DNA from 2 places in the Streptomyces sp. NPDC032721 genome. Region 2 is predicted to be linked to the other one. Evidence: riboswitches for the same ligand, from Rfam matches in the RefSeq annotation. Region 2 holds a riboswitch; the other holds the start of a gene.
The links. A riboswitch is a leader RNA that binds a small molecule or an ion and turns the genes downstream of it on or off. The one in region 2 is predicted to bind thiamine pyrophosphate.
Positions count from the first base shown of each region.

Region 1: it holds a riboswitch for thiamine pyrophosphate, as region 2 does, so the genes downstream of both, thiM (hydroxyethylthiazole kinase) here and thiO (glycine oxidase ThiO) in region 2, are expected to answer to the same signal.

Region 1 is NZ_JBVIMX010000010.1:45,104-50,528, forward strand. It holds gene ACZ5PB_RS21520 (hypothetical protein) at 1-307, shown strand, start outside; gene ACZ5PB_RS21525 (hypothetical protein) at 742-1,230, opposite strand; gene ACZ5PB_RS21530 (matrixin family metalloprotease) at 1,235-1,819, opposite strand; TPP riboswitch at 1,985-2,114, shown strand; gene thiM (hydroxyethylthiazole kinase) at 2,108-2,938, shown strand; gene thiE (thiamine phosphate synthase) at 3,171-3,809, shown strand; gene thiD (bifunctional hydroxymethylpyrimidine kinase/phosphomethylpyrimidine kinase) at 3,806-4,645, shown strand; gene tenA (thiaminase II) at 4,651-5,358, shown strand; gene ACZ5PB_RS21555 (purine-cytosine permease family protein) at 5,355-5,425, shown strand, end outside.
Region 2 is NZ_JBVIMX010000006.1:277,099-282,523, reverse strand. It holds gene ACZ5PB_RS15425 (NAD(P)/FAD-dependent oxidoreductase) at 1-1,077, opposite strand, end outside; gene ACZ5PB_RS15420 (avidin-fold protein) at 1,145-1,483, opposite strand; TPP riboswitch at 1,535-1,647, shown strand; gene thiO (glycine oxidase ThiO) at 1,645-2,841, shown strand; gene thiS (sulfur carrier protein ThiS) at 2,838-3,122, shown strand; gene ACZ5PB_RS15405 (thiazole synthase) at 3,129-3,923, shown strand; gene pknB (Stk1 family PASTA domain-containing Ser/Thr kinase) at 4,065-5,425, shown strand, end outside.

The DNA.
Region 1 (5,425 bases), on a different contig from region 2:
CACGCCGGCGTTCGCCCACCACGGCGGGGACCACGCCATGCCCGGTGCTGCCCAGGTCGCCGAGAAGCAGACGGAGGCCGATGCCGTCACGGCCCAGCAGATGCGGCAGCTCAAGGACCTGGCCACCCCTCAGAAGTTCCTGGCCGACGTCAAGTCGAACGTGGACGGGCTGCAGGCCAAGGAGGAGGCGGCGGCGCGCGGTGTGCACCGGGCCGGCCCCGGCGCAGTACCCGCCCCCGGTGCCCTGCTCGGCGGGCTCACCGCAGGTGGGGGCCCGATCGGGGTTCCGCTCGACTCACTGGGCTGATCTGCTCGGTTCCGGGCGCCCGCGCAGCGGGCGAGGACGAGTGGGGCGAGGTGGAGTCCGGCCTCGTGGAGCTCGTGCTCGAAGGCCATCGGACTGCCGACTGCCTCCGCGGATTGCCGCGGAGGCAGTCGGCAGTTCTTTTTTGTTCGGTTACGGCCCACCGGGCGCTCTTACTCGAACGTCAGGTAAACACCCGGGTTGCCGTAGCGGCGCCGGCGAACCATGTGATCGTCAGGCAGGTCAGTGCCGGATATGCACATGAATTGTGAAGAATGCGCGCTTCGGGGCAGTGGCACAGCAACGTTTCTGCTCAGGGTTCGTTTGACCTGGCGTACGACCGCTGGCCCGTTCCCTGGCGTTTGTGCACGGATGGGGGCCAAAATCCACTTGGTCCCCATCCGTCCCCGGCTCTCTGTGGGAGCACGTTTCGCGGTCTACTTCTCCGGGATCACGGGGAGAGCAGCGGCTCTCTTCCACGCGGCCACTTGTGTGGTGTCCGCCGGCCGCATCTCGCCCTGGAACAGCAGTGCCTGACCACCCGTCACGGTGTCCTGCCATGCCTGTGTCGCGAAGACGTACGTGGTGCCGTCGGTCAGCCGCCGGGCGGGCTCCTCGTCCGGCGCGAAGGTGACCCGCACCGTGCCCCGTACGTCACCGCGCAGGACCGACTCCACCTGGACGCGGTAGATGTCCGTGGTCAGGTCCGCCAGTTCCCGCTGCTCCTCGAACTCCAGCACACGGCCCGTGAAGACGTCGTCGGCGTACGGCGCGGTGCCCGCCGGGCTCATGGCGTCGTAGCCCCGCAGGACATGCCCGGAGCCGACACCTTCCTCCAGCTGTTGGTAGCCCGCCCAGCCGCCCGCGGCAAGTGCCGTGGCCGCCAGGGCGCCTGCGGCCAGAGCCAGCGGTTTCCCGTTGTTCATGAATTCATCCCCACAGTGCGTGATAAGCCCTGATGTCGCTCGCGGTCGGCGAGCTGATCCCCTTGCCCTGGATATGCCCGTAGGCCGCCCACATCAGCGAGGGGTAACTGCCGCTCCCGTAGCTCTTGTGACAGAACCCGAGTGCGTGCCCGAGTTCGTGGGCGGCGACCCGTCTGCGGTGCGCGTCCGCGCCCAGGGATTTCCCGGGGTCGAGGTAAGCCCTGTTCATCCAGAGGTAGTCGGTACCGGTGTTCGGATCCCACTTGCCGTACACGAGCTTCCAGCCCGCACCGGTGTGGTGGGTGTCCTTCCACTCCAGGTCCGCGTAGGTCGTCGCCCCGTCCGGTTTGATCCTCACCTGCTGAAGCGTGCCCGCCGACCAGACCCTCGCCGCTCGCTGCCGCGCGTCGTCGTACTTGGTGCTGTCGTCCCACGTGAGCTCGGTGCCGTCCACCGAGGAGCGCCCGCGGGAATCGGCTTCCCCCTTCTCACACAGATGGGGCCTGGCCTGCGGGGCGGCTAGGGCCGGTACCGGAATGGCCAGCAGCACAACGGCGGCCGAAGCGGCCGCCAGGGCCAATGTGTTCACCCTCATAGTCACCGAACAATAGCGCTCCGTGATATTTCCGTGGCGCGCATGCGCTCCCGCGACGCATCCTCCGGGCCCACGCAGGGAGGTGCACCGGACCGGCCGTCCGGAGGCTTCGCCGTGACCCGCGCACGAACACCCGTTCCCGAAGGGGGTACATTGCGTAGCGACCACCGCGGGAGCTCGGAAGCAGCCGGGCTGAGAGGGCGGACGGGAGTTGACAGCTCCCCTTTTCGCCGACCGCATGAACCTGGCCCGGGTAATGCCGGCGTAGGAAGGGTGTTGACGATGGATGCTGTCTCCGTATCCGCTCCGCACGACACTGCCGTTTCGCGTGCTGCCGTGGCGGGTGTGATCGCGTCACTGCGGACCTCCGCACCGCTGGTGCACTGCCTGACCAACACCGTGGTGTCGCAGTTCACCGCGAACGTACTGCTCGCGGTGGGAGCCGCCCCCGCGATGGTGCACAGCGCGGAGGAGGCCGGGGCGCTGGCCAGGACGGCCGGCGGTGTGCTGGTCAACCTCGGGACGGTGACGGCCGTGACGGCGGAGGCGATGCGCGTCGCGGTGAAGGCGGCGGCCGGGGCCGGGCGGCCGTGGGTGCTCGACCCGGTGGCGGTCGGCCCGCTGCCCTGGCGCACCGCGCTCGCCCGCGAACTGCTGGAGAGCGCTCCCCCGGCGGTAGTTCGCGCCAACCCTTCCGAGATCCTCGCGCTCGAAGGCGGTCCTGGCGGGCGCGGTGTGGACAGCACCGAGGCGCCCGAGGCGGCGCTGGCCGCGGCGACCACGCTGGCCCGGCGGTACGGCTGCACCGTGGCGGTGAGCGGCCCCGAGGACGTCCTCACGGACGGAACACGGGTGGTGCGGCTGGCCAACGGGCATCCGCTGCTGTCCCTGGTGACGGGGACGGGGTGTGCTCTCGGTGCTCTGGTGGCCGCCGGTACGGCTGTCACCGGCGACGCGCTGCTGGCCGCAACCGCCGCGACGGGGCTCCTCACCGTGGCCGCGGAGGTCGCCGCGACGCGCTCCGCGGGGCCCGGGACGTTCGCGGTCGCTCTGCTCGACGCGCTCCACGAGCTCGGCGCGGACCGGCTCGCCGAGGCCGTCAACCTGCGCTGAGCGCGGGCATGTTGCGGGGTTGCGCGGTGGGCGACGGCTTGGACGCCGCCCGCTGAACAGCCCCCTCCCGCCCGGGGGGGCGACCCCAACATCAAGTATGGCCGACCGCCGCTCCTCGCGCTCAAGCCTGTGGACAACTCACCGTCCCCGCAGGTCAGAGCCTCTCTTCCCGCGTACCTCCCGATACGTCTCCCACGCCCTTGCCCGGCCGGGAGACTCCCAAGGACCCACCATGCGACCTCCTCTCGACCTGTCCCTGTACCTCGTCACCGACACCCGGCTCTGCGGCGACCGTGGCGTCGCCGCCACCGTGGCAGCGGCGGTCAAGGGCGGTGTCACCGCCGTCCAGTTGCGTGATCCGGACGCGGACGCCCGCACGCTGTTCTCGCTCGGCAGGGCGGTCCAGGCCGAACTGGCGGGCACCGGTGTCCCGTTGATCGTCAACGACCGCGTGGACGTTGCCGTCTGGCTGGACGCCGACGGCGTCCACCTCGGGCAGCGGGACGTCTCCCCCGCGACCGCCCGGCGCCTGCTCGGTCCTGATGCGTATGTCGGCCTGTCCGTCAGCCGTCCCGAGCAGCTGGCGCACGTGCCGGACGCCGTCGACCACCTCGGCGTCGGGCCTGTGTTCCCGCAGTCGACCAAACCCGACGCGGACACACCGACCGGTTTGGCCGGCCTGGCCCGGATCGTGCGGGAGAGCCCGCTGCCCTGCGTGGCCATCGGGGGGATCGGGGTGTCCGAGGCCGCCGCGGTCGTGGCAAGCGGCGCGGCGGGCATCGCCGTCGTCAGCGCGGTCTGCGGGCAGCCCGACCCCGAGGCGGCGGCCCGTTCACTCGTCCACACCCTGCTCAAGGAGGTTCCCGCGTGAGCGCCCCGCCCATCGCCCTCAGCATCGCCGCCAGTGACCCCTCCGGCGGTGCCGGGATCCAGGCAGACCTGAAGACGTTCTCCGCCAACAGGGCTTACGGAACCGCCGTGCTGACGGCTCTGACCGCGCAGAACACCCAGGGCGTCACCGGCATCCACGCCGTCCCTCCGGCATTCGTCACCGAGCAGCTCGACACGCTCTTCGCCGATGTCGCGGTGGACGCGGTCAAGATCGGCATGCTGGCCGACGCCGGCATCGCCTCGGCCGTGGCGGACGCCCTGGAGCGGCACCGTCCCCGGTACGTCGTACTCGACCCCGTCATGGTCTCGACCAGCGGCCACCGCCTCCTGGAGGCGGACGCGGTGGCGGTCCTGCGCGACCGTCTGCTGCCGCTCGCCGACCTCGTCACCCCCAACCTTCCCGAGGCGGGCGACCTCCTGGGCACCGCTGCCGCGAAGGACCGCGCCGAGGCCGTCGAGCAGGCTCGTGCGCTTCTCGGCACCGGGGTCCGGCGCGTTCTCCTCAAGGGCGGCCATCACACGCACGACGCCGAGTCGGTCGACGTCCTCGTCGAGGGCACAGAAGTCGACTGCACGGACGTCGACGGCACGAGCGTCATCGAACTGTCCGCTCCCCGCGTGCACACACGCAACACCCATGGCACCGGCTGCACCCTCTCCGCCGCGATCGCCGCCCTCCGCCCCCGGCACGAGGACTGGCACACCGCCGTCCGTGCCGCGAAGGAGTACCTGAACGGGGCCCTGCGCGCGGCCGACACCCTGCGCATCGGCCACGGTCACGGCCCCGTCCACCACTTCCACCAGTACTGGAGCTGAGCCCCTTGACCACGACGACCGCGACGACCGCGACCTTCTGCGACGAGCTGTGGACCGCCACGGCCGAGATACGCGCGGCCATCGACAAGCTGCCGTTCGTCACCGGCCTCGGTGACGGCACTCTGGACCGGGACAAGTTCGTCTACTACCTGGCCCAGGACGCCCACTACCTGCGGGACTACGCCCGCGCGCTGGCCAGCGCCGCCGCGAAGGCGGACCGGCCCGAGGACATCGCGTTCTTCGCGCAGCACGCCCACGACGCCGTCATCGTCGAGAGCTCGCTGCACCAGAGCAACGTCGTCGACGTCGATGCCTGGACGCCCTCCCCCACCTGCACCGGATACACCTCCTACCTGCTCTCGGTGGCCCACACCCAGGGCTACGCCGAGCTGGCCGCCGCGGTCCTGCCCTGCTTCTGGATCTACGCCGAGGTGGGCGGGGAACTCCTGGGGCAGGCCGGTGACCTCGCCGCCCACCCGTACGGCGACTGGATCGGCACGTACGCCGACGAGGAGTTCGAGGCCGCCACCGAACACGCCAGGAGCATCGTCAACCGGCTCGCGGACCAGGCCGACCCGGCCACCCGCGCCCGGATGCGTACGGCCTTCATCACCGCGTCCACCTGGGAGTGGATGTTCTGGGACGCCGCCTGGCGCACGGAGGCCTGGCCCTTCGACGCCGCTCCCGACCAGAATGCGGAGCGCGCGAAGTGACGACCAGCACCGAACCCACCGCCCCGAGACCGGCATCGGCACCGACACCGACACCGACACCGACACC
Region 2 (5,425 bases):
CTGGGCCAGGTCGCGCGGGCGGCCCACCGCGAGCAGCGCCACCAGCGCCCCGTCGCGCAGCCAGCACACCGACCAGGAGGGACTGGAGGGGTCGCCTCGCCACACCATCTCGGCGGCGTCCTCGTGGTGGCCCGCGTACTGCACGAAGCGGCCGAACTGCTCGGACCAGAAGTACGGCACCGGGTCGTAGGCCAGAAGTGCGCCGCCGAGGATGTTCGCGGCGACCGTACGGGGCCCCTGGAGCGCGTTGTCCCAGTGGTGGACGAGCAGGCGCCTGCCGTAGCGGCCGGACGGGAAGGAGGCGCAGTCGCCGACCGCGTACACGTCGGGGACACCGGTGCGCAGGTACGCGTCGGCGGTGACGGAGCCGTCCGGGCCGAGCTCGATGCCGGAGCCCTCCAGCCAGGCGGTGGCGGGTCTGGCGCCGATGCCGACGACGACGGCGCCCGCCGGGATGCGGCGGCCGTCGGCGAGCACCACCGCACCGGGCACCACTTCGGCCACGCGCGCGTGGGTGAGGAGTTCGGCGCCGCCCTCGGCGTACCAGGCGGCCATCGGGGCGGCGATCTTGGCGGGCATCGTCCCGGCGAGCGGCCGGTCGGCGGCCTCCACGACGGTCACCCGGCAGCCGGCCTCGCGGGCGGCAGTGGTGAACTCCGCGCCGATCCAGCCCGCGCCGACGACCACCACGTCCTGCTGCGCGTCCAGCACGGGCCGCAGCCGCTGCGCGTCGTCCAGGGTGCGCAGCAGGTGCACGCCGGGGACGTCGACGGTGCCGGGCAGGGTGACCGGGTCCGCGCCGGTGGCCAGCACCAGGACGTCGTACGGGACGGGCCCGGTCAGGGTGTCGATCTCGTGGTCGGCGGGGCGCACCGCGACGACCTCGGTGCCCAGCCGCAGTTCGACGCCGAGCGCCTCGAAGTCGACCTCGAAGGCGGACCCCTCGGTCTTGCCCAGCAGCACCGCCTTGGACAGCGGCGGCCGGTCGTACGGCGGGTGCGGTTCGGCGCCGATCAGCACGAGGGGGCCCTCGTGCCCCTGCTCGCGCAGGGCCACGGCGGTCTGCACCCCGGCCATGCCCGCACCCACGACGACGATTCGCTTCTGCTCGCTCACCCGACCACCTTACGTATCTGACGTACCGTCAGGAGAGTTCCTCGACCGTGCTGGTACCGCTGCCCTCCTGGGACTCCCATGCCCAGCTCTCGGCCAGCCGAACGCGGCCGTCCGCCGTGAGCTCCACCACGGACAGGCAGTGCCCGGACGAGGTCGTGCCGTCCGTCTTCAGCTGTACGTACCGGAAGTCGAGCCGGTCCCCCGCGCGCGTGCCCACGAGATGTCCCCGTACGACGTCGCCGCCCGCGTACTCGGCCCAGATCCGGCCGTCCTGTTCGTGATAGGTGAAGCGGGTGCGGGTGCCGACCTGCCCCGGGGCCTGGTCGGCGACCGGTGCGAGGACGAGTCCGTCGAGCGAACGGGGCACGGGGGCGCTCCCTCACGGTGTGCTGGGGCCAAGGATTAGGCTGGCCACCGTACAAGCACTCACGGGAGCCCGGCGGACCGGGCTGAGAGGGAGGCTGAACCGGCCTCCGACCGTACGAACCTGATCCGGGTCATGCCGGCGAAGGGAGGGGCTGGACGCCCATGCACGTTCCCGAGCGAAAACCGTACGACGTCCTGGTCGTCGGGGGCGGGATCATCGGTCTCGTGACGGCCTGGCGGGCCGCGCGGCGCGGGCTGCGCACCGCACTCGCCGATCCCGCACCGGGCGGCGGCGCCGCCCAGGTGGCGGCCGGAATGCTCGCCGCCGTCACCGAGCTCCACTACGGCGAGCAGACCCTGCTCGGCCTCAACCTGGCCTCCGCGCGCCGCTATCCGGACTTCGTCGCGGAGCTGGAGGAGGCCAGCGGACTGGACACCGGCTACCGCGCGTGCGGCACCCTCGCCGTCGCCCTGGACGCCGACGACCGGTCCCATCTGCGCGAACTGCACGCCCTGCAACAGCAGTCGGGGCTGGAGTCGGAGTGGCTGAGCGGGCGCGACTGCCGGCGCCTGGAGCCGATGCTCGCGCCGGGCGTGCGCGGCGGGCTGCGGGTGGACGGTGACCACCAGATCGACCCGCGACGGCTGGCAGCGGCCCTTCTGACGGCCTGCGAGCGTGCCGGGGTGGTCCTGTACCGGACGGCCGCCGAACGGCTCTCGGTCGCGAGGGAGAGAGCGACGGGCGCGCTCCTCGCCGACGGCACCGAGGTCGTCGCCGACCAGGTGGTGCTGGCCGCCGGGAGCTTCAGCGGGCGGCTCGCGGGGGTGCCCGCCGAGGTGCTGCCGCCGGTGCGCCCGGTGAAGGGGCAGGTGCTCCGGCTGACGGTGCCGCGCGCGTACGCGCCGTTCCTGAGCCGGACGGTGCGGGCCTCGGTGCGCGGCAGCCAGGTCTATCTGGTGCCGCGCGAGAACGGCGAGCTCGTCGTCGGCGCCACCACCGAGGAGCTCGGCTGGGACACCACCGTCACGGCGGGCGGCGTCTACGAGCTGCTGCGCGACGCGCACGAACTGGTCCCCGGCATCACCGAGCTCCCGCTCACCGAGACCCGGGCGGGCCTGCGCCCCGGCTCCCCCGACAACGCCCCGCTGCTCGGGACGACCGAACTGCCCGGTCTGCTGCTGGCCACCGGGCACTACCGCAACGGGGTGCTGCTGACCCCGGTCACCGGGGACGCGATGGCGGAGGTACTGGTCACCGGCGAACTGCCGGACGAGGTGCGGCCGTTCACCCCGAAGCGGTTCGGCCCGTCCGCCGCTCCCGTCACCACCGTCCCCAAGGAGAAGGAGAAGGTCGCATGAGCCGTACGACAGTGCCCGCCGGGTCCCGGTCCGTGTCCGGGGCCGAGTCCGCGTCCGCGTCCCAGTCCCGGTCCCGGTCCGTTTCGGTGTCCGTGAACGGCGAGCGGCGCGAGCTCCCCGCCGGTTCGACCCTCGACGCCGTCGTCACTTCGCTCACGCGCTCACGCGCGGGCGTGGCCGCGGCACTCAACGAAACAGTGGTCCCGCGCGGACAGTGGGCGGCCACCGCCCTCGCCGACGGCGACCGCGTGGAAGTTCTCACCGCAGTCCAGGGAGGCTGACGTTCCATGGCCGACGATCTCTTCGAACTGGGCGGCGTCTCCTTCTCGTCCCGGCTGATCATGGGGACGGGCGGGGCACCCAGCCTGGAGGTGCTGGAGCGGGCGCTGATCGCGTCGGGCACCGAGCTGACGACTGTGGCGATGCGCCGCCTCGATCCGTCCGTACGGGGCTCCGTGCTGTCCGTACTGGAACGGCTGGGCATCCGCGTGCTGCCCAACACCGCCGGGTGCTTCACCGCGGGCGAGGCCGTGCTGACGGCCCGGCTCGCCAGGGAGGCGCTGGGCACGGACTGGGTCAAGCTGGAGGTCATCGCCGACGAGCGGACCCTACTGCCGGACCCGGTGGAGCTCCTGGACGCGGCCGAGACCCTGGTCGACGACGGCTTCACGGTCCTGCCGTACATGAACGACGACCCGGTGCTGGCGCGGAAGCTGGAGGACGTGGGGTGTGCGGCGGTCATGCCGCTCGGCTCCCCCATCGGGTCCGGGCTCGGCATCCGCAATCCGCACAACTTCGAGCTGATCGTGGAGCGGGCCGGGGTGCCGGTGATCCTCGACGCGGGTGCCGGAACGGCGTCCGACGCGACGCTGGCGATGGAGCTGGGGTGTGCGGGCGTGATGCTGGCGTCCGCGGTGACCCGGGCGCAGGAGCCGGTGCTGATGGCGGAGGCGATGCGGCACGGCGTGGAGGCCGGGCGCCTCGCGCACCGGGCGGGGCGGATCCCCAGGCGCCACTTCGCGCTGGCGTCGTCGCCGGAGGCGGGGGTCGCCGCGTTCGACCCGGAGCGTCCGGCGTTCTGAGCCGGGGCGGGGCGGGCACGGGGCGGGGGCACGGGGCGGTACCCCCGCCCCGGCCACCGGCCTGTTACAGGTCGGCTTCAGTACGGGGCGGGGGGCGCTGACCCCGTCCGCCCCACCGCCCACGGCTCGTAGACTCCCTCCGTGGATACGACCCTTCAGGACCCCCTCGTCGGGCACCTGCTCGACAGCCGCTATCGCGTCGAGGCACGCATCGCCGTCGGCGGGATGGCCACGGTCTACCGGGCCGTCGACACCCGTCTCGACCGCGAGCTCGCCCTCAAGGTGATGCACCCGTCCCTGGCGCAGGACGACTCCTTCGTCGAGCGGTTCATCCGGGAGGCCAAGTCCGTCGCCCGCCTCGCGCACCCGAACGTGGTGGGGGTCTTCGACCAGGGCACCGACGGAAGCTACGTCTACCTCGCGATGGAGTACGTCGCGGGCTGCACGCTGCGCGACGTGCTGCGCGAGCGCGGCGCCCTCCAGCCCCGTGCCGCGCTCGACATCCTGGAGCCCGTGCTGGCCGCCCTCGGCGCCGCCCACCGGGCCGGCTTCGTGCACCGCGACATGAAGCCGGAGAACGTCCTGATAGGGGACGACGGCCGGGTGAAGGTCGCCGACTTCGGTCTCGTACGGGCCGTGGACACGGTCACCAGCACCACCGGCTCCGTCCTGGGCACGGTCTCCTACCTCGCGCCCGAGCAGATCGAGCACGGCACCGCCGACACCCGAGCCGACGTGTACGCCTGCGGCGTGGTCCTGTACGAGATGCTGACCGGCACCAAACCGCTCTCCGGCGGCACCCCCGCCCAGGTGCTCTACCAGCACCTCAACGAGGACGTCCCGCCGCCGTCGGCCGCCGTCCCGGGCCTCGCCCTCGAACTCGACGAGCTGGTGGCGAGCGCCACCATCCGCAATCCGGAGGCCCGCCCGTTCGACGCGGTCGCCCTGCTCGGGCAGGCGCGTCAGGCGCGCTCCGCGCTGAGCGACGACCAGCTGGACCTCGTACCTCCCCGGGCGAAGACGGAGGGCGCCACCGCGTCGTCCGGTCCCGAGGAGCGGACCGACGTGATCCCGCGCACGCTGCCCACCGAGCAGCACACCAGCCGGCTGCGGATGCCGCTGCCGGACGAGCCCGAGCCCCCGCGCCGACGGTCGGGACGCACGGGGCTCACCGGACTCGCCGCGCCGTCGCGGCGCCGGCTGATCACCCTGGTCTGCGGTGTGCTGCTGCTCCTGGGCGTCGGCACCGGCGTCTGGTACATCAGCTCCGGCCAGTTCACCCGGGTCCCGCCGCTGCTCAGCCAGACGGAGAGCGGGGCCAGGGCGAAGCTGGAGGCCGCCGGTCTCGACGTGAAGGGCGTGGAGCGGAAGTTCAGCGACACCGTCACGCGCGGCACCGTGATGGACAGCGACCCGGCCCCCGGCTCGCGCATCCGCAGCAACGGCTCGGTACGGCTGGTCCTCTCGCGCGGCCCCGAGATCGTGAAGGTCCCCGACGTCAA